4 regions of the Chryseobacterium culicis genome follow, and region 4 is predicted to be linked to each of the others. Evidence: riboswitches for the same ligand, from Rfam matches in the RefSeq annotation. Region 4 holds a riboswitch; each other region holds the start of a gene.
What was found. Region 4 has a riboswitch for cobalamin ahead of CQ022_RS15845 (TonB-dependent receptor plug domain-containing protein). Riboswitches for the same ligand answer to the same signal wherever they lie in the genome.

Region 1 (6,302 bases), on a different contig from region 4:
CAGTAATCCTGTTTTCACTCAGAAATTCCAGAATGAAGTAGGAGAAATCTATTTTAATCTTAGAAGTATTACTTACGGAGAAACAACAAAAGGAATTGCCTACCCTATCATAAAAGACGGCTCAGTTAATGCAGTATTGGTAGGATTGGTCAATCCCAAAAGAGATTGGGTCAACTTTATAGTATTGAAAAATAATTCACCCGAAGTACAGAGTATAATTTCAAATTTTCAAAACGTTTACAATTCACCTTCAATAGCATCAAGAGGTAGAGAGCCTGAGCAAACAGAAGATATACTACCAGTTATAATTAATGTTTATGGAGATATTACTGGACCTGTTAATCATTATTATCAACCTTATGTAGATTACGGAAGCAATGGTGGTGGAATGAGTGGCGGATCTGAGACCTATGGAGGTTCAGGTGGTGGAAGCCAAACACAAAACCCTCAGGACCCTAAGAATCCTTGTGAAAGGATTAAAGAACAAAAAAACAAACCCGAATTTAATCAGAAAATTAATGATTTAAAAGGAAAGACAGGACAACAAAAAGAAACAGGGTATACCCAAAAAGCAGATGGAAGCTATTCATATCAAGAAAACGCATCCACTAACAGCAGTTCTAATTCTTTAAGTTTACCTAACTCAAATTTAACACAAAATAAAGATATAATGGGCTATATGCATACTCATGTTGATGATGTTACATTTACAAACAATGAAGGTGTTGAAGAAACAAGAAAAGGCATAAAAATGTTTTCTCCTGCTGATGTGGGGTATTTTATGGATATGCTTTCTAATGCGCAGACAGCAGGTAGGCCATTAATGGATGTTTATGCAGTAATGGTTACTAGCAATGGAAGTTATGAAATAAGATTTACAGGAAACCAGTATCAAATTAAAACTTTTACTCAACAGCAAATTGAAGGATTTAAAGAAGGATATAAAAACGTAATGTTAAAATCAAACAATCAAGCAGCAGCTTTTTTAAATTTTTTAAGCGAGAAAATGAACATTAAGGCTACGAATTTATACAGACTAAATTCAGACGGAGGAACGGAAGAAATTAAGCTTAACGGAAATAAAGTAACAACAACGACAAGTGATTGTCCAAACTAAAATTAAATCATATGAAAAATATTTTTTTTATTATACTAACAATATTTACTGCTAATCTAAATGCACAAACAGTATCATTAGAAACGATAGCACAATGTCAAAATAATCTTGAAACATGTCCACCCTATACATCCGTAAAAGATATTAACGGGCATTTAAATAAATATGTGGGAACTTGGAAAGGTACTCATGAAGGAAAAAATTATGAAATTAACATTATAAAAAAAGAAAATGTACCAACAGAATTTTCAAACACCAAATGGGATATGTTAATAGGAAGATTTAAAATAACTAATTCTAACGGAACTGTTTTATTCAATAATTTTAATAAATCTGATAATGATGCAAGTTTGGGTTATAATTTTCAAAAAGATTTAAAATTGTACTTAATGACTTTCTCTGGAGGAAAATTAGGCTGCATTGATATTGGATTTGTTTATATAGGCATTAAGCCTGAAGCCCCCAATAAAATGACAATTAATTTTCGCCCAGATTATGATATTGTAACACAGGACTGTAGCAATTTTCAAACTACTATGCCTACTAATCAAGTAATACATTTGACAAAGCAATAAATTCAGATTAAATTATTAGTAGCTCCTAATAAAAAATCAAATGATTGGCTCTACCGTAATATCAGAATGGTAAAGCCAATCATTTTAATTTTACAGTGATCCAAACAATTAGTTTTTCAATATATACATTGTTCTATATCTTGAATATCATCATCAACCACACATAAAATAGCTGTTCATATTTTCTATCTAAAAGGTCTTTAAAATACTCTTTTGTTTGCAACATATCATTATCTACAAGTAACTTTTGAAACTTTTGCTTAACCCTATTAAGATTAGGTTTACCCTTTAAATCACGCCAAAATGAGGGTTCTAAATGCATATCGCTTATTTTTATTACATTATGCTAAGACTGAAACATATTATTAAAACAATGAAAAATAATTCAACAATGAAAAAGTAAGTTTTAATACGTAAATACGAAATGTAACTAAACAGAAAACCCCTGAAAAGAGCCATCATTACACGAAACTCATTTTAAGGGTTTTCATTTGATTTCAGGCGCACCAGTATCTTCGATTCCGCCGTTTTCTGTTTAAAAAATCTAATTATTGAATATCGACAACATACATCGTTCCTTTATCTACTTTACCTGTTTTGGGTAAAATTTTCGCTTTCGGATTTCCGCTTCCATTATCCACTACTCCAAAATCATCATCATTGAAAACAGCCAGTTTATTATTTCCCAAATAAACGATCCCCTCAAACTTATCATGCTCATACCCCAGTTTTGCAACAAGATCAACAGCCAATGTTTTGGTCACAGCTTTTATTCCGGCATTGGTAATTTCATCCCATGAGCATTGTTCCAAAGCTTTTCCATTCACTTTCATACCGTCCACAGCAGTAATATCTGGTCCGTTTACATCCGTTGCATTGCTCAGATTGATTCTGTATACTTTTTTAATTCCTCCCTGGGATCCAAAATTTCCGTCTCTTTCGATCACTAAAAATTCGTTGTTACTTAACGCCGTAATATCGCAAACCGAATCCGAAGCACCTCCATCCTGTTTATATAAAAACTGTTTGGTCTGCCCTGTAATAATATCAAATGTGACAATTCTCGTTAAAGTAGTATTGGTTGCCAATGCCTTGCTTGGTACCAACATCATCGACTGTATGGTTCCTACAAGCGTTCTTCCGTCCGGAGTAATGCATAGTCCTTCCATCCCTCTGTTGGCTCTTCTTTTGGCTAAAACGGCAGGCAGTTTTCTGGGTCCTGTATTTACACCAATCGGGCTTATTCTTTCCATCTCCATCCCGTCAGCACTATAATGTACGATGTGTGGGCCATATTCGTCAGAAACCCAGAATGTGCCGTCAGAAGCTGCAACAATACTTTCGCTGTCAAGGCCGTACTGATCAGTACCTAAGACATTTCCGGAAGCATCGTAAGCGATTTCTCCTGTACTTCCCATTCCTACAGGATTTGGAAGACCTGTAATTGGCTGTCCTGAGGGATTTTTAAGCTTAATATATTTGATAACCTCTACATTCCCGTCAGCATTAATTTTAAAATGCATAATCGTTGGCGTAAAGTTAGGAGCTAAGAACTTTTTCCCATTCTGGAAGTCGGTATTTGGCCCTCTGTCTGTAATGACATAAAATTCACCTTTTCTTGTAGGGTGAGCTGCTGCTCCGGAACCAAATCCGCCGTTGATAACATCCACTCCGTTAATCGTAGCCAGTTTTGTAAATGGAAATTCCTGAGGGAGTTTGGAATAATTAATATCCTGATTAATGATTGTTGTGTCATCATCACTTTTACATGAGGCCAATACTGCCAGTACTCCAACAGACCATAGTAATTTTTTCATATGCTATTTTATGGCTGCGAATGTATAAACTGATTGTAAACTCATCTTGAATATAATGATAATTGTATTTTAACATTAGAATCTACAAAATGAATTGAATATAAACAGAAAAATTCAGGATTTAAAAACAATACAATAACAATACAATCAAATAATTAATAATTTAAAAATCAACTTATTAAGAATATTTAAAAAAAAATAATTCACAAAACAGACTCATCAATTTATATGATATATTTGCAGCGTTTTAAGGCTGAACAATGTTCATTAATAGGGAATCAGGTGAGAAAAATATTCAAATCTTGAGCTGTACCCGCAACTGTAAACTGTTTAAACTTATAGCATAATAATCCACTGGAGGGAAATCCGGGAAGGAAGCTGTAAGATGTGAGCCAGGAGACCTGCCTTAGAATACTGACTTCAGAGAAAGAATTACTTCTCCCCTGAAGATAAGTTTCGGGAATAAAACTTTAAATTAATGATATCATGAGGAAGATTTATCTTTTTTTCTTACTGCTTTGTATGCAGCTCTTGTCGGCCCAATTTACAGAAAACGACATTAAATTTTGGGTAGGAACCGGTTCTAAAAAGGCCTATTTCATTGCAGATTTTAATGACAGCAGTACTCCTAATTCTTATGCATGGGGATACCGTTTTGATGGCAATGATTTATTGATGGAAGATCTTATCAATGCAATTGTGGCAGCAGAACCCCAAATGAACGTTGATATTCCCACAGGATATCTTTCTATTCTGAATTATAACCATCATACATCCACCATTGACGACAGCTGGATAACATGGTCCGGATCCAGCGCATCCGGCATGACATGGAACAATGGTGTAGGCTATACTCCTTTAGTGGACGGAAAATGGTATGGAGTTTCATATGGTCTTGATCATTATGACATCCCTCCTTCTCCCCCCGTTCCGGCTTATAGTTCGTCATGGTTTACTCCCTCTCAGGTTACTCATTGGGTGGGAACCGGAAATAATAAAAGCCTCATAGTCATTGATTTTGGGACAGACAATGCCAATGGAAATGCCAATTCTTTTGTTTTTGGAATTAAATATAATGGAAGTATAACTGCAGAGCAGGCTCTACAGCTGGTTCAGACTCAGATTTCCTATTTTAATTTTACATCAGCGAACAATCAGATTTCTAACTTATCATTAAATTCATTTACCGGGAATACTTCCGGATCAGACAGCTGGAAATTGTATAAAGGAAAAGATTTATCAAGCTGGCAAATGAAAGCAAGTCTTTCTCAGGTTCAGCTGAACAATAACGATTGGTTGGGATTAAGCTTCGGACAAAGAAGACCATTTACTCCAACTGAAGCACAACTGACATTAGGTACTTCATCAGTTACAAAGAAAAAATTCGGTATTTATCCCAATCCGGCAAGTGATTTTATTCAGGTTGAAACTGATGAGAAACTGCAAGAAGTGAATATTTATTCTGCTACAGGACAGAAAGTAAAGACTTCCCAGGTGGCAAAGATTAATATTCAAGCCTTGCAGACAGGAGTTTATTTTGTTGAGATTAAAACAAATGATAGTTCTACACTCCATAAAATTATTAAGAAATAGAAAAAGCGCCATGAGGCGCTTTTTTGTTTGGGTATAATAAAACCACCCCGAGAATTTTTCTTCTTAAATGAGGGTGAATGAACTCCTCTGAATGACAAACTGTACCGTAAAACGATCATTTCAATGGTTTTATTTCTTAGGAATCTAAGCATCTGATAATACAGTTTAAAATTCATGATTCAACAAAAAAACCGCACCTATTTGGTACGGTTTCTTATGATATTAAAATCAATTATTTTTTCTCTACAGCTCTTTGTAGAACCTCATCTACCATTCCGTAGCCTTTAGCTTCTTCAGAAGTCATCCAGTAATCTCTGTCAGAAGATTTTTCAACCCACTCATACGTTTGTCCTGAGTGATGGCCAATGATTTCATAAAGTTCCTGTTTCAATTTCAACATCTCTCTTAAGTTGATCTCCATATCAGAAGCAACTCCCTGAGCACCTCCTGAAGGCTGGTGAATCATTACTCTTGAGTGCTTAAGCGCAGAACGTTTTCCTTTTTCTCCGGCAACCAATAATACAGCTCCCATTGAAGCGGCCATCCCTGTACAAATTGTTGCTACATCCGGTTTAATGATCTGCATGGTGTCATAAATACCTAAACCTGCATATACGCTACCGCCAGGAGAGTTGATGTAGATTTGAATATCTTTTGAAGGATCTGCACTTTCTAAGAATAAAAGCTGTGCTGTAACGATGTTTGCTACCTGATCATCAATCCCTGTTCCAAGGAAGATAATTCTGTCCATCATCAAACGGGAGAAAACGTCCATTTGAGCAACATTTAATCTTCTTTCTTCCATGATGTACGGAGTAAGATTCGTTGGGCCATACATTCCCATATACTGATCGGTAACCAAACCGTTGTTTCCTAAATGTTTTACAGAGAAATCTCTGAATTCTTTTTTAATGTCCATATTTCTATTATGTATTATTTTTAACTATTCTCGAAGTTTAAATTACAATATTTATTCCTAAAATTTTATAGGACTTTTTGTCACAGAATACAAAAAAATCTGACTTCAGGTTATCTATTTCGATCTACATAAATTCCTTTGATAGGGGAATACTCAATGATATTACTCAACCGAATGGAAGCCTGTTTCAGTAATGTAATTTTTTTAATCAGCTCATAATACTTTACTTCATTTGTACTGCTGTACTGATCAAGCTCCTTAGCAGTTTCTTTGATTAAATA
Region 2 (6,302 bases), on a different contig from region 4:
AAGTAGGAAACCCAAATGATGAAGATACTCTTGTAGGGCCAATGGTAAGCGCTAAACAATTTGACAGAGTACAAAGTTATATCCGCCTTGGACAGGAAGAAGGTGCTACTCTTCTCGCTGGTGGTGAAGGGAAACCGGAAGGTCTTGAAAAAGGTAATTTTGTAAAGGCAACCATCTTTACCAATGTTCGCAATGATATGCGTATTGCACAGGAGGAAATTTTCGGACCTGTCCTGTCTATTATTCCTTACACTAATGAAGAAGAAGCCATTGCCATTGCCAATGATACCACTTATGGCCTGGCAGCTTACATCAGTTCTGCCGATAAAGAACATGCAGAGCGTGTGGCAACACAGATTGATGCCGGAAGAATCTGTATTAACGGGTTTGCCCATGATCCTTATGCCCCTTTCGGAGGCTTTAAACAGAGCGGTATCGGACGTGAGTATGGTGTATTTGGGCTGGAAGCCTATTTAGAACCTAAAGCAATCCTTTCCTAATAGTATTTTCTTCACAGCAGAATGTTCTCAGGATCGTTTTGCTGTGAAGATTCTATGATCCTAAAAAAGTTTTGTAAGTTTGAAGAAGAATCCACCCAGAAATATCCGCCTGAACTATGAGCGAAAATAATATTCCTTTACCCATCAATTATTCCTGTCATTTTTCAGAATTCAGGGAAGGTGAACAGTTTGCACGGATTCACAGTCTGGGGCTTGTTCTTTCCGGGGAAATGGAACTGAATGACGGGATTACAAAGACGATATTTAAAGAAGGAGAACTCTACTCTGCAAGGAAAAACCGTTTATTAAAATTTGCAAAATATCCACCTAAAGACGGTGAAATAAGAACCGTAACCATTTATTTTGACGAAGCCATCTTACGTGATTTCAGCCGTGAATACGGATATCAGGCAGAGAAAAAAGATAATATCCCGGCCTTTATAAAACCGGATCAAAAGGCATTAACAGCTTTTATGTATTCACTCCTCGCTTATGAGAATCTTCCTTCTTCCACAGAGCTTCTGCGCCTCAAACAAAAGGAAGCCTTACTTCTCATGCTCAATCATAATCCCGGCCTTAAGAATATTTTATTCGATTTTTCTGAACCTTATAAAATAGATATTGAAGCTTTTATGAATAAGAATTTCCATTTCAATGTCAATGTAGAGCGTTTTGCTTATTTAACGGGAAGAAGCCTGTCTGCATTTAAAAGAGATTTTCAAAAGATTTTTGGAATTCCTCCAAGACAATGGCTGCAGCTTCGAAGACTGAAGGAAGCTCATTTTTTACTTACCCAAAAAGGCAGATCAGTTTCTGATATTTATCTGGATCTGGGATTTGAAAATCTGTCCCATTTCTCTTTTGCATTTAAAAAACAGTTTGGCTATCCACCCAGTGCATTACAGGCCAAATAACTTAGATCTCTTTTAAAACATAACCGGATGCAAAAATAGAATATAAAAATGAATGGACTCGTATCTCTCACCTCTATTTTAACTCTTTAAAAAGAAACAGATCGTGCCATAAAATCATGACACGATCTGAATTATTGAATCTAATTATTTTAAAGTTTTTTAAAGTGCGTATTCTACTGAGGCTTCTTTAGCAGCAGCTACCATTGCTATTAAAGCTTTTTCTGTTTCTTCCCAGTGTCTTGTTTTCAGTCCGCAGTCCGGGTTTACCCAAAGCTGGTTGGCAGGAATTACGTTCTGTGCTTTTCTCAACAGTTCAATCATTTCTTCTTTTGACGGAACCCTTGGTGAGTGGATATCATATACTCCGGGACCAATTTCATTCGGATATTTAAAATCTGCAAAGGCATTCAGCAGTTCCATCTGAGAACGGGAGCATTCTATGGTAATCACGTCTGCATCCATATCCGCAATATTTTCAATAATATCATTGAATTCTGAATAACACATATGGGTATGAATTTGCGTAGCATCTCCCACTCCACTTGCTGAAATTCTGAAAGCTTCCACAGCCCATTTCAGGTAGTTTTGCCAGTCTGCTTTTCTTAGAGGAAGCCCTTCTCTTATAGCAGGTTCATCAATCTGAATAATTCTGATTCCTGCTTTTTCCAGATCCACTACTTCATCACGGATTGCCAGTGCAATCTGCTTACATGTTTCTGAACGAGGCTGATCATCACGTACAAAAGACCACTGTAAAATCGTCACAGGACCAGTCAACATTCCTTTTACCCATTTTTCCGTTTGAGATTGGGCATACTGAGACCAATACACCGTCATAGGAGTCGGGCGGGAAACATCACCAAAGATCACAGGAGGTTTTACACAACGGCTTCCGTAGCTCTGTACCCATCCGTTTTTGGTAAACACAAATCCTTCCAGCTGTTCTCCAAAATATTCCACCATATCATTACGCTCAAATTCTCCGTGCACCAATACATCAATTCCGATGTCTTCCTGCCAGCGAATGGTTCTCTGAGTTTCTTCTTTTAATAAAATATCGTATTGCTCCGCAGTAAGTTCTCCCTTTTTGAATTTAGCTCTCCAGCTTCTTACCTCTGTTGTCTGCGGGAATGACCCGATTGTTGTAGTGGGAAACAAAGGAAGCTGCAGGACTTGCTGCTGTTCTTCTTTACGGGTTTTGAAGGTATTTATTCTTTGTGCATCCTTTTCAGTGACCGCATTTGATCTTTGTTTTACCTGATCATTGTGGATAAGGGAAGAGGTTCTTCTGCTTTCAATGGCTTTTTTATTTTCTTCAAATACTTCAAGAATATGTTCTTTTTCTGTTCCTGATACCAGCTCTTTAAGCGTTACCACTTCTTCTACTTTCTGTTTAGCAAAAGCAAGCCAGTTTTTAATCTCAGGATTAAGGTTCGTTTCAAAATCAAGATCGCAAGGAGAATGAATCAATGAACATGACGGTGCAATCAAAATCCTTTCAGAGCCTAATTTGTCAACAGCTTTTCTGATGAAAGACAATGACTTTTCAAAATCGTTTTTCCAGATATTTCTGCCATCAATTACTCCTAACGAAAGGCTTAGGTTTTCCGGAATACTATTCAAAATACCATCCAACTGTTCCGGATTTCTAACCAAATCGATATGCAAAGTGTTCACCGGAAGTGAAACAGCAAGCGATGCATTATCTTTTAATCCGTCAAAATAAGTGGCAACAATGAATTTCAGTTTCGGGAAACGTTTTCTTATTTCTGAATACACAGAAAGATAGGTTTCTTTTGCTTTCTCAGTTAAATCCAGTGCCAGAAAAGGTTCATCAAACTGAATCCATTCAGCACCCTGCTCCTGAAGTTTGGTTAAAATTTCCGTATATACAGAAAGAAGATTTCCAGCCAGATCCAGTTTATCAAATCCTTCTTCTTTTTCTTTTCCTAATAACAGATAAGTAACAAGTCCGATAATTACAGGTTTTGCATTGATACCCGCCTGTTTTGCTCCGGCAAATTCATTGAAAATTTTATCTGAGCTTAATTTAAATTGCTGGTTTTTATAAAATTCCGGGACAATGTAGTGATAGTTGGTATCGAACCACTTGGTCATTTCCATTGCTGTAATATCCAGCCCTTCTTTCTGATATCCTCTTGCCATCGCGAAATAAAGATCCAGCTCAGAATTGTTCTTTTTAAGCACCACCTCATGGTAACGCGAAGGAATTGCTCCTACTACAAGGCTCATATCCAATACCTGATCATAATAGGAAAAATCGTTGCACGGGATAAGATCTATACCGGCTTCTTTCTGAATATTCCAGTTTTGATTACAGAGAGTTCTCCCTGTATTCAGAAGTTCTTCCAAAAGAATTTTACCTGACCAATATTGTTCGCAGGCTTTTTTGAGTTCTCTTTTGCTACCAATACGCGGATAGCCCAGAATGTGAGTTTGCATTTTTTTAAACTTTTTAATTAAACTTAATAGGAAAGTGCTTTAAAATGCTTCGTTATGTTTTAGCGGAAGAAGTTTCAGGAAAGTAATGACATAGCAGACTGTGCATTTCCTTCATAAAGAAAAATACATGAATCTGATCTATCATCTGTATGACCCAAAAGCTTCAGCCCGCGAAAGCATTGTCAATTCAGTAAAGGCAGGTCTCCTGACTTGTAACAGTTTCCGTCATCCTTCCCGCTTTTGGCAGTGGATATACAAAGACAAAAACTTTTGGTGTGTTACTTACAGTTGCGCGACAGCTCGTGATTTGCACACGATTCCCTATTAATCTACCTTAAGTAAAACCTTTCCTGTTTGATGAAGTATCTATAAAGAACTGTACTTTTACCTTTAACAATTGTCATCAGTAAAAGTTTTTAATTTTGTGTAAAATTAGCAATACAGAATAAAAGCACAATAAATAAGGAAAAATTAAGCAAAATAAACTTTTAAAAATAAAAATAAAAGCATATAATTCTATATATTTGATTGTTTTAATCATTTAAAAGAATAATATTCTGTGGAACAACTCGATGATAAGGATGTACAGCTGCTCAGGCTGCTCCAGAAGAATGCCAAACTAACCGTTAAAGAACTTGCTAAAGAAGTGAACCTCTCTACTTCACCGGTTTTTGAAAGAGTAAAAAGGCTGGAACAGGAAGGGTTTGTTAAAAGATATGCAGCCGTTCTGGATGCTGAAAAACTCAACCGTGGATTTACCGTTTTCTGCCAAATCAAGCTGAAAATTCACGACAGATCTGTAGGCTATGACTTTGTAAAAGAAATTCTGGAGATTGAAGAAGTTGCCGAATGCTACAATATTTCCGGAGATTTTGATTTCCTTCTGAAAGTTCAGGTAAGAGATATGAAACATTACCAGGATTTCGTATTTAATAAACTGGGATCTGTAGATTCCATCGGGAGTACCCACAGTACATTTGTCATGGCTGAAGTGAAAAACAACCACGGACTCACCATTTAATTGAACAGGAAATCGGTTTTATTCTTCAATCCATTTTCTGAAAGCAGATGTATTGCTCTGGCTTGTAATAAGATGATCTTTCTGACCTTTTATCTGGGCGGAAAGTGTATTCTTATTGTAACGTTCTATTCTTTCAATATACTTTTTCTGAACGAGTGCACTCCGGTTGATCCTGAAAAAATCTGAAGCATTGAGCTGGGTTTCAATTTCTTTCAAAGTAGATTCATTCAACACGTGTTTTTTTCCTGCTGTGTCAAAAGCAAAGACAATCCCTTCTTCCGCTTCAAAGAACGTAATGTCTTCCGTATTGATAAAATAGATTCCCTGATGTGAGCTGACCGAAAATCGTTTCTTATAGTTTTTCTCCACAGGGCTGTTATTCAGCATTTGCTGAAGTTTTACCAAAACATCCTCCGGTTCTGATGCTGTATTTCCCAATAGAATAAATTTATCCCAAGCCTTTTGAAAACGGCTCTGCGAAAACGGTTTTAAAAGATATTCAATCCCGTTGCTTTCAAAGGCATTCATCCAGAAACTGTCATACGCGGTAGTGAAGATAACCGGACATGAAATATTCACCTGGTCATAGATTTCAAAGGCGTTTCCATCTAATAATTCAATATCAGAAAAAATCAGGTCAACCGCTGAGTTTTTAAGAAAAGCAATAGCTTCTTCTACAGTACTTATTTCCGAAACAATTTCCACGGGTTTTTCCAGTTCGCTGATGAAACGTTTTAATTTATTTCTTGCCGGAATTTCGTCTTCGATGATTACAACTTTTATCATATTTTATGCTGGAATTATGGGAATGACCACTGAAAATTCAGTTTCTGATTTTATAATTTCTACCTGCCGATCCGTTAACAGCGTATACTGCTCCTTAAGATTACTGAGCGCTCTTCCTGAAGTCTTTTTACTGTTTCGCTTGGGTATTCTGGTATTGGAAACCCTGATTTCTTTATCTATTTCTACGGTGATCAAAACAGGATTTACAGCTGTTCCCAGATTATGCTGAACTGCATTTTCAAGCAGCAATTGCAGGGAAAGCGGAATGATCTTCCCCGATGATCTGATATGATTTATTTTTAATGAATAAGCATTTCCATATTTATACTGTATCAGATTAAAATATTTCTCTGCAAATGCCAGTTCTTCTTCTACAAACACGGTCTTTTTATCAGAAACCTCTAAAACATACCGGTATATCTCTGCAAATTCATTGAGAAAATCTGATGCTTTGTGTTTATCTTCTTCTATTAACTGATCCAGAATGTTGAGATTATTGAATAAAAAATGAGGATTAAGCTGTGTTTTCAGTTGATTAATTTTACTTTCAGACAGGGCATGATCATAAAGAGCCAATTGTTTCTGATATTCCGTATTCTTTTTGTAGTAGCGGTATGC
Region 3 (6,302 bases), on a different contig from region 4:
AAATATGAAAAATTTTTACAGAATGTCAATGAAAATATTGACGGCTTGTCTTTTCCTGAAATTTGGTTTTGCAGAGGCGCAGCTTACTGTAATAGGTTTAGGAAATTATAATGTAGGTGCAGTTTCTGATAATGGAATGGTAAGTATGCATACCAGCGCAGGAGGAATTTATAAATGGAATGCAGCAGGAGGACTTGTACAGATAGGTTCTATTTCAAACGGATATCCGGCTGCAGGAAGAACTATTGTTTCGAATGACGGAACTAAAATATCATCTTCCATTACCAATACCGCAACAGGATTTAATGAAATATCAACGTATGATGTTGCTGCCGCCACATGGGTAAACCGGGGCGGACTTGTTCCTACCGGATGGGACGGAAGTGTAAGCTCTACCTGGGGAATGACTACCAACGGAAATACAATCGTAGGGCTGGGGTTTCTTACTGCCGCGAATGCCCACGCTGTGAAATGGGATGAAGTGAACGGAATGGTAGATCTGGGAAGTATTGTTTCCGGACGCAGTTCAAGAGCAAATGCAGTTAATGCAGCAGGAACAGTAATTGTAGGATGGCAGGACGAATCAAACGGTACGAGAAGCGGTGCAAAATGGCAGGATGGAGTAGAAAGTTTTATTACTGATAATAACGGGAATAATGTAGGGGAAGCAGGAGGGATTTCTGCAGACGGAAATACCATCATAGGATCGGCAAATCCTAATCCCTATGTCTGGAATGTTGTAAGCGGATTAACGTATATTACCCATCCTAATGCTTCTTTCAGTTTCAAAGGAGGTGCAACAGGAATTTCTGCTGATGGGAAGAAAGTTATCGGATATTACAGAGCATTTGGTGCCCCTCCAATGTCGGGAGAAGGCTTTATCTGGACCTCTGCTACCGGAAGGATTAATCTGAATGATTATGCAGCATCCTTAGGAATTGCAACGAATGGAGTAACAATGGGACTTCCTCTGGCTATTTCACAGGATGGAAAGAAAATTGCAGGTTCAGGAACGAACGCTTCAGGTCAGATGATCGCTTTTTATCTGGATACTTCTGAATTTTTATCCGTCAATGATGCTGTAAAAGAAAAAAACAGTATAGGTATTTATCCTAATCCTGTTGCTGATATTCTATATTTTAAAGGAACAGGAAAAATAGAGAACGCAGAAATTTATAATATGGTTGGACAAAGGGTGAAATCATTCAATGCTGTAGAAGGACAGATTGATGTTTCATCCTTGTCAAAAGGAGATTATATTTTACAATACTCTGTGAAAGGCGGTAAAAAAGAGACTTATAAACTGATTAAAAAATAACATATATAAATAGTAAAGTAGTGGGATGAATGGCTGTTTTCAATATTGAAAGCAGCTGTTCTTTTTTTGTTTCAGCTCATAGGAAGACAGGCTTTTTAAGCATACGTATGGTTTTAGGCGAATACATATAAAAAAACTATCTTTGCAAAAATTTTGGTTTCCAGTATTTTGGAATGAAAAGGGAATCGGGTGTAACTCCCGGACTGTCCCCGCAACTGTAAATCGCAACACAAGTTTCTGCAAAAAACCACTGTATAAAAACGGGAAGGAGCAGAATGCGAAAGTCAGGAGACCTGCCGGAATTATAATTAAAAAAACATATTGCTTTCGGAGGAAAAGTAAAAAAGTATGGATATAAAAAGATCTTTAGTACTGCTTTTTTCATCGTATGGTTGTTTTCTTTTTGGACAAGAGAAAACCATCGATACTATTTATGTTTTCGACAACCAGATGAACAGGGTTAAACTTTTTCATCCTGTAAAAATAATTTCGGAGGAAGATGCCGAGAAAAATTCGAGTAATCTTTCGGAGCTTCTGAGATTTCAGTCACAGGTTTTTATTAAAGAAAATGGTCGTGGTGCTGTTTCTTCGCCTTCATTCAGAGGAACTACCGCTCAGCAGACAGCGTTTGTCTGGAATGGGATTAATATCAACTCCAGTTTTCTGGGACAGGGAGATATCAATAATATTGCTTTGTTCGGCTATGATCAGATCGGTATAAAAGCAGGTGGTGGAAGTGTGGTGTATGGAAGTGGTGCTATCGGAGGAAGTATTCACCTGAATAATACCCTTGATTTTAATAAAGGTTTCCATGGTTCTTTATTTTCAGAAGTTGCTTCTTTTAATACCTATAACAATTTTGTAAAAGGTTCTTACAGTAATGATAGGTTCAGTTTTAAAGCTTCCGGAAATTATTCTGTAAGTGAAAATGATTATAAGGTAAACGATCTGAACTATATTAACCGAAACGGAAATTATTACAATACTACGTTCAATGCAGGTGCTTCCTACAAGATAACGAACGATCATAAAATTTCATGGCAGAGCCAGTTTTTTGATTCTTCACAGCATTATCCTGTGTATGAAGAAACAGGAACAAAGACAAAATATAAGACTCAAAGTGTAAGAAGTCTTCTTTCGTGGGACTGGAACAAAACAAAGTTCAGCAACTCCTTTAAAGCGGCCTATACGGAAGAAAACTTTCAGTATTTCGGTTCGCTAAATCAGCCTAAATCCAGTGGTGGAACCGGGAAAAACTATATCTTCAAAAATGATTTCAATTATTTCCTGAATTCAAAATGGAATTTTAATCTTATCGGAGAATTTCAGATCAATAAAGGAGAAGGGTACGCGAGTGGAATATCTGATGTAAGCAGAAATATCGGATCAATTTCAGGATTGTTGAGGTATTTTGCCACGAAAGACCTGCGTTTTGAAGGTGGATTTAAGAAAGATTTTGTGGAAGATGTGAAGTCTCCATTTATGTATTCATTCTCCGGAAAATGGAGTGCCTTACAATGGTATGATGTGAGTCTTAACGTATCAAAGAATTTCAGATATCCGTCATTTAATGATATTTATTATGAACCGGGAGGAAATAAAGATTTGAGACCCGAAACTTCTACTCAGTTTGATATGACAAATGAGTTCAAAATGGGAGATTTCAAACTTACTTTGTCTCCTTATTATATGAATGTGACGGATCTTATTGTATGGCTTCCGACTGCTCTGGGCTACTGGCAGGCATCCAATATCAATAAATTTGAATCTTATGGACTGGAATCCCAGTTGTCTTTCAGTAAACAGTTTGGGAATCATAAATTCAGAGCGAATGCAGGATATTATTATGCAAAATCTATTGATAAAGAAACGAAGATGCAGAGACCTTATGTTCCCATGCACAGAGGGACAGCGAATATAGATTATGAATATGGTTTCTTTAAATTTTTCGCACAGGGACTGCTGAATGGTATTACCTACACGACAAGTGATGAAAAAAGATCAGATGCCATAGATCCTTATTTTCTTTTAAATATGGGTGTTTCTGCAACCTTAGCCAAAAAATATACTTTAGGGTTTAAAGTGAATAATCTAACCAATACATATTATAAAACAGTTGCTTTCTATCCTTTACCGAAAAGAAACTATAGTGTGTATGCAGCAATAAATTTTTAACAAATAAAATTGAATAAATTATGAAAATAACTAAACTTTTAACTGTACTCTTTGCAGTGGTATTATTGTTTAATATCTCTTCATGTACAAATAGTTCTGACGAAATTGAAATCTCTCCGATCACTTACCAGAACGGATATTTTATCTCTAATGAAGGGAACTTTAACAGCCAGGGAGCTAAAGTAACATTCCTAACAAGAGATTTAAGCCTGAAGCAGGATGATGTGTACGGTTATAACAATAAAGAAATCCTTGGTGATGTTCTTCAGACGATTGGTCTTAGCGGAAACAAGGCTTATCTTGTGATCAATAACTCAAACAAAATTGTTGTTGTAGACCGTTATACGTTCAAGAAGTTAGCAGTAATTACTGATCAGCTTGATAATCCAAGAGGAATTACTTTTGCGAATGACTTTATCTACGTTTCCAATACCAATTTCACAGCCAATACGAAAAGTGTAACGAAATATAAAGCTTCTGATTATTCATTTGTAAGTAAAATCAGTATGACTGAAGTTTCTGATAAAACAGTAGAAGCGGGAGGAAATGTTTTTGTACAAAATGCTTCATCAGGATTTGGAAATAAGATTACTTATATCAATACTTCCAATGACAATAAAACTGAAATTACTGTTCCGAATGGTCAGATTGGAAATACGGTGTCTTACAAATCTAATGTTTACACAATTTCTTCAACAGCTACAGATTCTTACATCTATAAGATTTCAAGTACAGGAACTCTTACACCGGTAATTACACTGACAGGAATTCCTAGTGCAACCAACCTTCAGATTGATAATGATAAATTATACTTCAGCTCTTCGAATAAAGTGTATACAACAAGTTTAGCGACTCCTGTAATTCCTACAACTCCATTGTTAACAGCTGCAGATGGAGGTCCTTATTTTACGCTTTATGGATTTAATGTAATTGATGGAAGAATTTTTGCATCAGATGTTAAACAGTTTACTCAGGACAGTGAAATGGTAGTGTATTCAGCAACTACGGGTAGCAAACTGGGATCTCTTAAAACAGGAGGTCTGGGTGCTAATGGAACTTACCTGAATCCATAATACCTTACAGTATATAAAAATATAATTTTTTATTTTTTCATCATTTGTGTTTTTTTCCGGCCGGTTTCGAAGAAACCGGCCGGCTTTGTTTTCGTCAGTGCGCATAAAAAATCCGGCGGAATGTTCCATTCCGCCGGATTTTTTATGCTTTTTATAAATTTACTTTATAATGTTAATCCCAGTTTCTCAGCCTCAGCAATAACAAACTTTGTGGCTTCTTCTTTTTCATTAGGAATTTCACCCTCCAGGATGGCTTCTTTGACTTTCTCTTTTAAGATACCAATTTCACGGCCTGGGTTAAGGTTAAACATTTCCATAATCTCTTCACCAGTAATAGGTGGCTGGAAATTTCTTACCTGATCCTTTTCTTCCACTTCTTTGATTTTTACCGCTACATATTCAAAGTTTCTTTTGAATTTTTCCTGTTTTTTGGAATTTTTCGTGGTAATATCTGCTTTGCAAAGGGTAAAAAGATCTTCAAGATTTTCACCTGCATCAAATAAAAGTCTTCTCAATGCAGAATCTGAAGCATCATCAGTAATCAGTGCGATAGGTCTTGATGAAAGTTTCACCATTTTCTGAACATATTTCATATCGCTTCCCAATGGTAATTTCAATCTCTGGAAAAGTGTTTTTGCCATTTTTGAGCCCAAAAATTCATGTCCGTGAAAGGTCCATCCAGTTCCTTCTACAAACTTTTTTGTTGGAGCTTTTCCAATATCATGGAGCAGAGCAGACCAACGAAGCCACAGATTGTCCGTATTTACAGAAATATTATCCACCACTTCCAGCGTGTGATAAAAGTTATCCTTGTGAGTTTGTCCTTCCACTTCTTCCACACCTTTTAGTTCAATCAGTTCAGGAATAATCAGTTTCATAAGACCTGTTTGTTCCATCAGTCTCAGTCCGATAGACGGTTTTTCAGAAAGCATGATTTTGTTGAACTCTACCATGATCCTTTCCATAGAAACAATCTTGATTCTTTCCGCTTCCTGTTGGATTGCTTTCAGAGAGTTCTCTTCGATTTTAAAATTTAAAGTTGAAGCAAAACGTACTGCTCTCATCATTCTCAATGGATCATCAGAATAAGTTTGAGCAGGCTCTAAAGGAGTTCTTAAAATTTCTTTTTCAAGATCTTCCACCCCGTTAAACGGATCGATCAGTTCTCCAAAGTTCTCTTTATTTAAAGAAATAGCCATCGCATTGATGGTAAAATCTCTTCTTTTCTGGTCATCTTCCAGACTTCCACCTTCCACCTCAGGTTTACGGCTGTTTTCTGTATAGCTTTCTTTTCTGGCTCCTACGAATTCAAGCTCAAGTTCTTTATACTTGATCATCGCTGTTCCATATGTTTTGAATACGGAAACTTTTAATTTAGGATCTATATCCTGAGCTACATTTTGGGCAAGCTCAATACCACTTTGTTCTGTTACAAAGTCGATATCTGTAGAAGCTTTTCTATTCATCAGAAGGTCACGCACATAACCGCCAACAATGTATACGGACTGGTTATTCCTTTCTGCTGCTTCAGAAATGATTTTAAATAGTTTTAAATTCTTATTTTGATTAAGATTAATTTTCATCGTTAATAATAGTGACAATTTCTACGTATGTTACCCATTAATCATAATGAGCATACATTTTACTAATTTTTCCGTCTTTATTAAAAAACATGACTTCAACAGCATGTTTATCCATAATCGACTTATAAAATAATGCTACTGAATCTACTCCCG
Region 4 (6,302 bases):
CATCGTAGAATTCCCTCCCACCAATGATTCATTTGCTTTCTGAAGCATATTTGCAGCAGTATTTCCAGGTATATATTCCGGAATTTCATTCATGAACTGTCCTACAGCAGGGCGGAACTCTAATACTTTGGAAATATATTTACTATAAGGTGTTTTTTCTTTGGTAACGATTATTTTAGAATGATAAATCTGCTCCTTCCCTTTATTGTTGATCTTCAAAGTCAGAGGATAGGCATCTGCGTTCGGACTGATAAATTCAAGTTCTGAATTTTGAGAAATGATAGAATCATTAATGCTCCATGTAACCGATCCTGATGCATGGGTAGGAATACTCAAAACTTTAAAACGGTCAATGGAATAGGAATCATCAAGACCATTAAATGTAAATTCATCTTCATCATCATGTTTACAGGCTATCACTCCTACGAGGAAAACTGATAAAAATCCGATTTTTAAATAGGTAAAGGTATTTCTGTTCATTTTTTAAAGTTTGATTATTTGTATAAAAAAGCAAAGTGGGCAGGAATATTTCCTCCCTCCGTTTTCCACTTGAAGTGTCCGTTTTTATCAAAGCAATACACAAATCCCATGGATACATAATTTCTGGCATCTGTAATGTAGATATCTTCTGTAATGGGGTTTACTGCTATGCCGTAAGGTGTTTTAATAGCGGTTTCGTATTCTTTGTCAAAGATTTTGTTGGCAATAATCTCTTCTGTTTTCACATCAATGATTCCAAATGTTTTTTTATAACTGTGGGTATTGTAGTTGAATTCATTTCCGTAGAAATAGAGTTTATCATTAACGATTGTCATCTCACTGACTGAGAGGTGAAAATCTTTTTTAACAGTTCCTGTGGCCGCATCAATTAAATAAAGGCTTGAAGGAACATTATAATAATCTCCTCTTGAGCTTACATACAGATCACCATAATTGTCCTTTTTAATGTGGTGAAGATTGATGGCAACATTTAGTTTTTGGATTTCCGTAAAAGTATTCAGGTCAATTACAGAAACCGTATTGTCATAATCGGGAGCTTTGTATCCTCCGGAATTGGCAACAAATAACTTATTGCCTACAATTTCCATTTCTTCCGGCTGATATCCCACCACCACCTCACGTTGAATAGAAAGAGAAGTGGTATCAATTTCCACTACTTTTCCTTTTGGTGCTTTGGGGTTAATGGCTACAGGTCCTGCATAGCTGCTCGCATAAGCTTTCCCGTCTTTGAAGGCCAGATATCTGCAGTTTTGCAGGGGAATGGAAGTAATACGTTTAGCTGTTTTAGCATCCAGCACTTCAATTTTATTGGAAACATTCACAATGATATAGAGTTTGCTTCCATAGACTTTGATATCATTTCCTACATCTCCCAGCTCTTTTACCACATTCGGATTGATTTCAGCATAAATATTCCGGTAATAGGTTCCTTTGGTATAATCAAAAAAATCCAGCGTACATTTATTGCTTCCCATATTCCCTTCATTCAGCATGTAAAAACCTTTTATTGCTGTATTTTCTGAAGGAAGTCCTTCTACCACTTCCTGACGAACAATAATATCATCTGTACGGCATGAAGTAAGAAAAGCTAATACCAGAAATAAAAAATAAAAGTTTAGTTTTCTCATAAGGTGAAGTTTAGAATAAGTTTAAAATTTCTTCCAGGCATCGGATAATTGATGACAACATCATAATATTGATTGAAAATATTATTCATTTCAAAGCTCACTTTAAATTGGTGATTCGCCCAATTGAATTTTTTCTGAACAGACAGATCGTGAGTGTACCAGGGCTGTACATAATTGTATTGAATATTGTCCTGATTCACATCATATCTTTCTCCTACATACATCGCACTGTAATTGAAACTCCAGTCTTTATAATCTGCCATCAAACTGAATGATCCGCTATGCCATGGGGTATAAGGAATCTGATTACGATAAAAGGTATCTTCCGGATCACTTATATCTCTTGCACTTTGATATGTGTAAGAAAGCAATGGTCTTAACTTTACCTTTCCTAATTGCATTTCGGCCTGAATATTTACATCCGCTCCAATAATTTCAACCATTCCAAGATTCATCATCAGCCAGCGGAACATACTTCCGTTAGGGGCCGCTACAATTTTATCCTGTACTTTGTTGTAGTAACCATCTACTTTAGCATAAAAGGTTTTAAAGAAATGGTTGGTATAATTCTTCTGATAAGTAAATCCTACGTCATACTGATTGGTAAATTCCGGTTTCAGATAGGTATTTCCGATATTGGTATAATATAAATCATTGAAAGTCGGAAGTCTGAAAATTCGTTTATAGAAAGCTCTAAGCGTAAGCTCAGGAATGATCTCAGGCTGGTAACTCATAAATACAGCAGGTGTCCATTCTCTGCTGTCTCCTGGTCTTTTGTTTTTTCTTACTTCTTCAAACGTAAAAGTTCCTAAAAGGCTTCCCAGAATTTTGAACCTGTTCCACTGATAGGTTGTTGCCAATGCCACCAATGTTGTGTATCGCGTAGGATAAGAAAAGTTATCAAGATTAGCATCAAGATTATTGTATTGAAAATCTCCACTCAGACTCACATCCCAATTGGGGGTGATAGAATAGATATTGGATGAGGAAAGATAGAGTTCTCTTTGGATATAGGTATTATCGGTATGAATAATAGACTGTGAACGAACCGTATCCATGAAATGAGTATAATCGTAGGCGAATTTTGCTTTCAGCTGTGTTTCAAGTTTTGGGAACAGTTTCTTTCTCAGATTGGCCTGTACAAAATAATTTTCGTCAGAAAGTCTCGCTCCTCTTCCGCCAAAACGGCCGTTGACGATAGGTGCCGGCATCCCACGGTTTGAAATATAACCGTAGCCACGGATATTCCAGCTTCCGTTATTTAAAGTACCGTTGATAGACGTTTCAAAACGTTTTGCCCTGATATCTGAATCCTGTCTCTTTGCGATGGTATCATAAGCCTGCTGACCATCTGGATATTTTTTAGCATAACGAAATCTATAAATTCCGTCACTCTGCATAAATTCTCCACTGAAACTGGCAGAAACTCTGTCTGATATTTTTTGTTCCAAACGGAATGACGGATTGAAAAGATCAATGGACGCACTTTTTGCTCTTATAACGAGATTGGTTTTTCTTGTTCCTTTAAATACAGGTGTTTTGGGTTGCAGATAGATCGATCCCGAAGAGCCAAAATCTTTTGCAGGTTGGAAAATTTCACTTTTCTGTCCGTTATACAATGATATTTCTTCCAGATCGTCTAAAGAATATCTCCCCAGATCTACCAGTCCGTTTTGGGCATTTCCCAATTGAATTCCATCATAGAAAACACCAACATGCTGGCTTCCCATACTACGGATATTGATCGTTTTCAAACCCCCTAACCCTCCATAATCTTTGATCTGAACTCCGGAAAAATACCGCAACGCATCTGCAACAGAATGACTGTTCAGTCTTTCCAGCTGCTCACCTTGCAGGGTTTGCGCCGGAATAATTTCTTTAAAATTCTTTTTATAAAGACTAATCGCTTTGATGGATTCTTCCTTCAGAGTGTCATTTTTCTTTTTTTGAGAATATAAAAGTTGAGATGTGATCACCAGTATTGTGAAAACAGCTTTATGAATTGCAGAAGTAGTTTGTTTTGCCGCCATTAGCTCATTTAGGATAATGAAGACGCTAATGGATATAAGAATACAACGACAAAGCACAGCTGTTACTGCACAGAATCATTGATGTCCTAAGCTTTATTCCACGAAAGCGTCAAACGATTATTTTCTGGCAGGTCTTCTGACTTACTCCATTTTTGAAATCCTTCCCATTAAAAAACAGTGGATATATTCTTCAAAAACCTTGGTGCGGAGCTTACAGCAGCGGGTCTGTTCCGGATTTTCACCGGATTCCCTTTTAAGAGCTTTTTATGGCTCACCAAATTTCGGCAAAGATAAAAAATTATTCCTAACCCCCAATTAAAATAATGATTCATAAACAATTAAAGCTCCCGAAGGAGCTTTAATATGATTTTTAAAAGGGGTTTTATTTAAATCCCGATATTCAGGAAAATACTGAATCTTGATTTTGCTTCGATGTCACCTCCTGCCAGATGGGTATACATAGGAAGCATGAGCTCACTTCCCAAACTCAGCCTTTTATAGGAAGCTTCAAATCCTAACTTTCCATACAATGCGCTTCCTGCAGTATTGGGTAGCGCTTCGTCAAACTGTTTATTCTGGGCATACACTTCTCCCTGAACTCCGGTTTTTACTGAAAAAATGGATTTTTCATTTCCTGCAATCTGATAAAACCCCGTCGCGGCATAGTTCCATTGGTTTCCAAATCGGTAATTTTTCTTATTCTCCATTTTGATGGTATAATCTGTATTCACCAACACAGCTACTTTATTTTTCTGAAACTTATAATTCAAAGCGGCCTGATAATCCCAGCTGCCGGTTCCCAGCTGAAAACTCGGATTAACGCCGGAAGCTCCTTTTTCATCGAATTTCCCTAAAGGAATTTTCACACCCAACCCTCCGCTTAAGTGGTGAAAATTATCTTTAGAACTCATCAGCTGATAAATTCCCATCAGATTAAGATCCCCGATTCCATTGATTTTGATATCTCCCTGTTGGGTTTTTTTTTCATGGAAATGGAAGGGCAGACTTGCATATACACTCAGTTTTTTAGTTAAAGGAATCTTTCCCCAAAGCTGTAAGGTATTAAAATACTGATCTTGTGTAAGATCTTTCACAAATAGGTTTTCTTTTGCTTTGTAATGCTGGGCAAAATATTTGATTCCGATAAACTGTGGATTCAATAAAGACTCAAAGCCGGAAGAACCGTTTCCTGCAGCACAGCCACAGGCATCACAATCATCATCAAAATCAAATCTGCTAAAGCTGTCCGGAGCTATATATGCACTATCTCTGATAGTTTTTGCCTGATATTGCCCAAACAGGATTAAACTTATTATTACTATAATCTTCTTCATGTTTTCTATAAATTATTCTGCAAATTTTGGATTGGATATAAAACTTTTATCTGATAATGTTTTCAGGAATGCAATAATCGACTGTTTTTCCTGACTGTTCATAGCAATACCAATATGCCCATTCTGTTTCAGCTGCGAATCCAGATTGGGATTATCTTCTACCTGACCTGAATAGAAGTTAAGTACCGCCTCTAAGGTGTAAAATCTTCCGTCATGCATATAAGGTGCTGTATATTCTACATTTCTCAGACTCGGAACACGGAATTTCATCCAGTCTACCTGATTAAGAGTAACTCTGTAGCGTCCCGCATCTTTGAACTCGGTGTTATAATACATTCCTGTATTGCGGAAGCTTTCATCGGTAAATAATTCTCCACTATGACAAGAGGCACATTTCTGACCGAATAAAGCCATTCCCTGGGATTCTGCTGAAGTTAGCTGCTCTTTTCCCTGTCTGAATCTGTCATATTTTGAATCTGCAGAAATTAAAGAAGCCATAAACTGTGACAGCGCTTTTAGAATTCTTTCTCCGGTAATCGTTTCATCTCCATAAGCTTCCCTGAAAAGTTTTTTATACTTCTGGTCATCTTTTATTTTTGAAATAGCTTCCGGTATGGAGCTGTCCATTTCATTGATGTCTGTAATGGGGCTGATGGGTTGTTCATTAAGATTATGAATGACCCCGTCCCACATATATCTTTTCAAAAAAGCCATATTCTGAATGGGTGGAGCATTTCTGATTCCAATTCTGTCATCTACCCCATGGCTTACTGTATGCCCATGATGGGTAAAAGCGTTTTCCTGAATATGGCAGAAACCGCATGAAATGGTATTATTCCGGGAAAGTCTTCCTTCGTAGAATAATTTTCTTCCCAATTCTACTCCGTTTTTTGTCACCGGATTCGTTGATGTATCAAAAGTCATTTCAGGAAAATAAGAAGGAAACTGCAGATTATATGCTTCATCTTTTTCCAGCGGCTGTATCACCTCATCTGAACAGGAAATACAACTCAGCAGAAATACACACAGAACCAGTATTGTTTTTACAAAAAAATTAATCATTATGAACGTGATCTACTTTAAACATTTTTGTAAGGTTATTGGTAACGTCTACCAGATGTTGATTTGAACCCATCAGCATATCATTAGTTGTGGTAAGCGTAAGCGCTTTATCTCCACTCAAAAACTGATTAAGATCTGCCAGAATATGAACAGAAGGGCGGATTTGTCCTGTTACTCTGGCTGTTGTTGGAAGATTCAACGTAATTTCACGATAAAGATCAGGGGTATTATTTTCTGTAGTATTTCCC

Region 1: another riboswitch for cobalamin. It lies ahead of CQ022_RS19515 (T9SS type A sorting domain-containing protein); the one in region 4 lies ahead of CQ022_RS15845 (TonB-dependent receptor plug domain-containing protein).
Region 2: another riboswitch for cobalamin. It lies ahead of metE (5-methyltetrahydropteroyltriglutamate--homocysteine S-methyltransferase); the one in region 4 lies ahead of CQ022_RS15845 (TonB-dependent receptor plug domain-containing protein).
Region 3: another riboswitch for cobalamin. It lies ahead of CQ022_RS09315 (TonB-dependent receptor plug domain-containing protein); the one in region 4 lies ahead of CQ022_RS15845 (TonB-dependent receptor plug domain-containing protein).

Annotation. Positions count from the first base shown of each region.
Region 1 covers NZ_PCPP01000004.1:264,675-270,976, reverse strand. The annotation lists gene CQ022_RS19535 (hypothetical protein) at 1-1,117, shown strand, start outside; gene CQ022_RS19530 (DUF6705 family protein) at 1,129-1,692, shown strand; gene CQ022_RS19520 (esterase-like activity of phytase family protein) at 2,241-3,509, opposite strand; cobalamin riboswitch at 3,743-3,933, shown strand; gene CQ022_RS19515 (T9SS type A sorting domain-containing protein) at 4,032-5,102, shown strand; gene clpP (ATP-dependent Clp endopeptidase proteolytic subunit ClpP) at 5,335-6,021, opposite strand; gene dnaG (DNA primase) at 6,132-6,302, opposite strand, start outside.
Region 2 covers NZ_PCPP01000001.1:290,856-297,157, reverse strand. The annotation lists gene CQ022_RS01445 (aldehyde dehydrogenase family protein) at 1-500, shown strand, start outside; gene CQ022_RS01440 (helix-turn-helix domain-containing protein) at 617-1,414, shown strand; gene metE (5-methyltetrahydropteroyltriglutamate--homocysteine S-methyltransferase) at 1,574-3,877, opposite strand; cobalamin riboswitch at 4,055-4,241, opposite strand; gene CQ022_RS01430 (Lrp/AsnC family transcriptional regulator) at 4,437-4,898, shown strand; gene CQ022_RS01425 (LytR/AlgR family response regulator transcription factor) at 4,917-5,684, opposite strand; gene CQ022_RS01420 (sensor histidine kinase) at 5,688-6,302, opposite strand, start outside.
Region 3 covers NZ_PCPP01000001.1:2,052,191-2,058,492, reverse strand. The annotation lists gene CQ022_RS09320 (T9SS type A sorting domain-containing protein) at 5-1,318, shown strand; cobalamin riboswitch at 1,456-1,634, shown strand; gene CQ022_RS09315 (TonB-dependent receptor plug domain-containing protein) at 1,667-3,493, shown strand; gene CQ022_RS09310 (DUF5074 domain-containing protein) at 3,514-4,566, shown strand; gene CQ022_RS09305 (CCA tRNA nucleotidyltransferase) at 4,731-6,149, opposite strand; gene CQ022_RS09300 (nuclear transport factor 2 family protein) at 6,187-6,302, opposite strand, start outside.
Region 4 covers NZ_PCPP01000002.1:617,537-623,838, reverse strand. The annotation lists gene CQ022_RS15855 (cell surface protein) at 1-480, opposite strand, end outside; gene CQ022_RS15850 (YncE family protein) at 495-1,628, opposite strand; gene CQ022_RS15845 (TonB-dependent receptor plug domain-containing protein) at 1,625-3,658, opposite strand; cobalamin riboswitch at 3,767-3,952, opposite strand; gene CQ022_RS15840 (transporter) at 4,045-4,992, opposite strand; gene CQ022_RS15835 (cytochrome-c peroxidase) at 5,005-6,054, opposite strand; gene CQ022_RS15830 (MbnP family protein) at 6,047-6,302, opposite strand, start outside.